DNA from 2 places in the Arthrobacter sp. 05T423 genome. Region 1 is predicted to be linked to the other one. Evidence: predicted binding sites of a transcription regulator. Region 1 holds the regulator's gene; the other holds the start of a gene.

Evidence for each region. The regulator HrcA, encoded in region 1, represses chaperone genes, less so after heat shock. The targets are predictions, from matches to a motif close to TTNGCACTCGNNNNNNNCGAGTGCNAA.
Region 2: AC1DFE_RS00640 (FmdB family zinc ribbon protein) is a predicted target of HrcA. The motif match lies at 789-815, and genes of this name have one in related genera.

The regions. Positions count from the first base shown of each region.
Region 1 is NZ_JBFTLC010000007.1:132,507-134,893, forward strand. Features, by position in the region: gene AC1DFE_RS08270 (DUF3097 domain-containing protein) at 1-665, opposite strand, end outside; gene hrcA (heat-inducible transcriptional repressor HrcA) at 878-1,891, shown strand; gene dnaJ (molecular chaperone DnaJ) at 1,950-2,387, shown strand, end outside.
Region 2 is NZ_JBFTLC010000001.1:127,909-130,295, reverse strand. Features, by position in the region: gene galU (UTP--glucose-1-phosphate uridylyltransferase GalU) at 1-64, opposite strand, end outside; gene AC1DFE_RS00645 (5-formyltetrahydrofolate cyclo-ligase) at 153-764, shown strand; gene AC1DFE_RS00640 (FmdB family zinc ribbon protein) at 912-1,181, shown strand; gene cpaB (Flp pilus assembly protein CpaB) at 1,570-2,193, shown strand; gene AC1DFE_RS00630 (hypothetical protein) at 2,250-2,387, opposite strand, start outside.

The DNA of each region.
Region 1 (2,387 bases):
CACGCCGGAATGCCCAGCACCGACGGCCGGATCGCCTGCCACACATCCACATAGGGGTGGCCGACGATCAGCACGTTTCCGGCGGCGCCGGGGGAGGCCATCACGGCGTCGGCGATCCTGGACTCCTTGGAATCGGGGACCAGATGGTCCACCAGAACTCCCAGCCTGCGGCCGGGACCTGGGCGGAAGGCGGCCACCGCCCCCGCCAGGTCATCAATGCCATGCAGGGGTTCGACGACGATGCCCTCCACCCGGAGGTCGTCGCCCCAGACTTTTTCCACCAGCTCGGCATCATGCTTGCCTTCAACCCAGATCCGGCTGGCCTTGGCCACCTGGGCGCGCTGTCCTTCCACCCGCACCGAACCCGACGCCGTCCGTGCGGAGATGCCCTGCCCTGCGGGCTTGGCCTTGGGGGCCGGAGGCATCAGGCGGATCGGCTGCCCCTCCAAGAGGAACCCGAAGCCAAGCTTGAAGGACCGGGATTTTCCGCGGCGGTCTTCGAGCGCCACCACGTGCATGCCGCCGGACTTCTCCACCCGGGTCACTGCGCCCACCCAGCCGGACTGGACGTCCTCGAGCACCATGCCGCGCTCCACCGGAACCTCGGGAAGGCTGTTCTTGGCGGGCGCTGCCATATCCTGCGGGCCCCAGGTCTGGTACTGCATTCGTTCACCGCTCTGCACTAGGAAGGAGCCGCTCCGGCTGCGGGCTTGCCGCCGGGGGACAGGCGCCCGGAATTCCGCCCGGAGCGGTATCAATGCTAACAACGCGGCGTCTCATATTAGACTTGTTAGCACTTAGGCACGTCGAGTGCTAACCACAGCGTTGACGGGCAGGATTAATGTCCGGAGCGGTTACGGCCAAAAGGAGGTGGACTGTGAGCGAACCACGAAAGCTTGAGGTGCTGCGCGCCATCGTGGAGGACTATGTCCATTCCCGCGAGCCTGTCGGCTCCAAGGCCCTGGTGGAACGGCATCATCTGGGTGTTTCCAGTGCCACCATCCGCAACGACATGGCGGCACTGGAGGATGAGGGCCTCATCACGGCCCCGCACACGAGTGCCGGCCGGATTCCCACGGACAAGGGCTACCGCCTGTTCGTCGACCAGATCTCGGCGGTCAAGCCGCTTTCCCCGGCGGAGAAACGCGCCATCCAGACCCTGCTCGAGGGGTCCGAGGACCTGGACGACGTCCTTGACCGGACGGCCCGGCTCCTGTCCCAGCTGACCAACCAGGTCGCCGTCGTGCAGTACCCGCACCTGAGCCGGGCAGTTGTCCGGCACATCGAATTTGTGCTGCTGGCGCCGCGGAAGGTGCTGATCGTGCTGATCGCAGACTCCGGCAAGGTTGACCAGCGCGTCGTCGACGCCGGGCAGGACCTGTCAGACGACACGCTCGGCGCCCTGCGCACCCGGTTCCTGACCGGTGTGGCCGGAACTCCGGTGGCCATCCTGCCCCGGCACCTGTCCGCCGTCGTGGCCGGCTGTACGCCGGCCGAGCGGCCTGCGGCAGTGGCCCTCGGCAAGGGGCTGGAAGGCCTGGCCCACAACAGCCGGGAAGACCGCATGGTCCTGGCCGGAACGGCCAACCTGGCGCGGTCCAACGTGGACTTCCCGCTCAGCATCGGACCAGTCCTTGAGGCCCTCGAGGAACAGGTGGTGATGCTGCGGCTCCTGAGCGACATGGCACAGGACCCGCGCGGCGTGGCGGTCAGCATCGGCCGCGAAAACCCCTACGACGGACTGGCCGAGGCGTCGGTGGTGGCCACCGGGTACGGTCCCGACGCCACCGCCAAGGTAGGCATCCTCGGCCCCACCCGGATGGACTATCCCACCACCATGGCCGCCGTACGAGCGGTGGCCCGCTACCTTTCGAGGATTCTGGGCCCATGACCGCACGCCCCGGACATCCCCTGACAACAGGCAATACAACCAGGAAGAGATACGAACTTTGAGTAGCCACTACGACGTTCTTGGAGTCTCCCCCGAAGCCACCGGCGAGGAGATCAAAAAGGCCTACCGCAAGCTGGCCCGCTCGCTTCACCCGGACGTCAACCCCGGGGACGACGCCGCCGAACGGTTCAAGGCCGTCACCCACGCCTACGAGGTGCTGTCTGATCCGCAGAAGCGCAGGGTCTACGACACCACCGGCAACGAGAACGGCACCGACAACGGCTTCGGCGGCGGCGGCTACGCCGGCCAGGGCTTCGCGTTCCAGGACATCTTTGACACCTTCTTCGGCGCCGGCGGCACCTCCGGGCCCGCGTCCCGTGTCCGCCGCGGCCAGGACGCGCTCATCAGCGTCCGGATCGACCTGCGCGATGCGGTCTTCGGCGTCAACAAGAAGCTGGAAGTGGACACGGCCGTCACCTGCCCCACCTGTGAAGGG
Region 2 (2,387 bases), on a different contig from region 1:
ACCTGGTGCCGAGCCCGGCAGCAGGGATTACGGCCTTGCGGACTGAACAATTAGTGGAAGTCACTGGTCTAATCTATCCGAGGGAACATTCATACGGTAAATGCTTCCGGCAGCGGCCCCGCCGCCTGCCGCTGCGATAAAGGAAGACACCCATGCCAACAGGGACCACGCCGTCGAAGGACGGGATCCGTTCGCGGCACCGGCAAATCCGGGCCACCATGACGCCAGCGGACGTGGCCGAAGCCGGTGAACGCATCGCCGTCCACGGCCTGTCGTGGGCCCAGACGCTCACCGCGGGCAGGCCGGCAACGTTCACCTCCTACCTCGGGGTGGGATTCGAGCCGCCGACCCTTCCTCTGCTGCACGCATTGCATGGGGCTGGCCACCGGGTGCTGCTGCCGGTCTGCGAACCGGACCGCCAGCTGAGCTGGGTCTACTGGACCCCGGACACCGAGTTAGTCCGCAGCAGGTACGCCCCCATCCAGGAACCCGCCGGCGAGCGGCGCGGCATGGAGGCCGTCCGCGCCGTGGCAGGCCTGTTCATGCCTGCCACGGCGGTGGACATGAGCGGCAACAGGATCGGACAGGGCGGCGGCTATTACGACAAGTTCCTGGCGGCAGCCGCCGCCGGCGGACTGGAGCCGCCGAGGGCTGCCGTGATTTACGACGCCGAACTCCTGCCAGCGCAGTCCATCCCGGCCGAAAGCTTCGACCGGCCGGTGGACGCGGCACTCACTCCCTCAGGGCTGGTACCCTTCGGGTGACCTCGGCCGGGCGGGGTGCTAGAATTGGCACTCAGGCCCTGCGACTGCTAATGGAGTCATTTCCGCCACGGATATCCGGCTAGGAAAATCCGGGAAATGAAGCCAGGCAGCACGGGACCTGTCGTTTGTCCAAGAGGAGGATCTACAGTGCCCACGTATGCCTATGCCTGCAAGGATTGCAGCCATGCCTTCGACATCGTGCAGTCTTTCACCGACAGCACTCTGACGTCCTGCCCCGAATGCCAGGGCACGCTCCGCAAGAAGTTCAACAGCGTGGGCGTGGTCTTCAAGGGCTCGGGCTTCTACCGGACTGATTCGCGCGATACCAAGGGAAGCACCGTCTCCCCCGCTGCGTCCGCTCCGGCTGCGCCCGCCGCCGCCCCATCGGCTGCCCCGGCCTCCGCAGCCGCCAGCTAGAGGCCTCGCCGCGGCCCCTGCCGCACCGCAGCTAACGCCGCCTTCAGTCGGCGCTGCCTTCAACTAACACCGCCTTCAGCAAATGGAGTCCGGCCGGGATTGCCCGGCCGGGCTCTTTTGTTTTCTCCGGGTTCTTGGTTCGCTGCGCTGCAGGGCCTCAAGTGTCCGTTCACGCTTTGCTCGGCAGGCATCGTTGAGCTGAGGGGCAGCTTTTCCACATACGGCTTCCGGGGCCTGTCGCGGGCCGACGGATGGCCCGTAGCGTGGCGGCATGCCAGCCACCGGAATTTTTCCCGCAAGTGCATCCCGCCCGGCCGTCCGACCCGGACGCCGCAACTCACTGCCCGGTCCAGCCGCCCGCCCGCGCCGGCGGCGCTTCGCCGGATGGGTGAACCGTAACCGGCGTCTTGCCGTGGCGCTCCTCCTCTGTGCGGCCGCGGGGATCGCGGTCCACCAACTGACTCCTGCCCCTGCCCAGACCGTGAGCGTCCTGGCCGCCGCCCGTGACCTTCCCGCCGGAGCCAGCCTGAACGGCAGCGATGTCACACCCGTGAGAGTTCCCCCTGCCATGGTGCCGGACGGAACCTTCACTGAAAGCTCCGGCGTGGACGGCAAGCAGTTGGCCGCGCCGCTCCGCAAGGGCCAGCTCCTCACGGACACCCAACTGGTGGGGCCCGGTCTGCTGGCGGGAGCACCGCCCGGATCTGCTGCGGTGCCACTCCGGATGGCGGACCCGTCCTCCATCCAGCTGGTCTCCCCCGGGCAACTCGTGAACGTGGTTCTGACAAGCGGCAACGGCTATGACCAGGCATCAGCCTCGAAAATACTCGCCAAGTCGGTGCCTGTCCTCTGGACCTCCGGCCAGGAGGGCCAGGGCGGTCAATGGCTAGCTGCCGGGGATTCCGACGGTCTGCTGGTAGTGGCCGCCACCCCTGGCCAGGCCGGTGCGCTGGCGGGCGCATCAACCCAGGGAAAGCTGTTTTTCGTCCTGGTGGGATCCGGTGCCCGCTGAACCGGCCGTCAAGACCGGCGGCTCCCCGCGAAGCAGCAGTTCTTTTGCCCGGCCGCTTAACCCCAGTGCGGCGGCTTCTGCTCTTTCAGCCACGCGTCGTGGTCGTTACCGGATTCCGCGTCGCCCCAGGTGCGCGGATCGTCCTCGGCTGCCCTCTTGGGGACGACGCCCGTCCGATGCTGCCCGTCGGATTT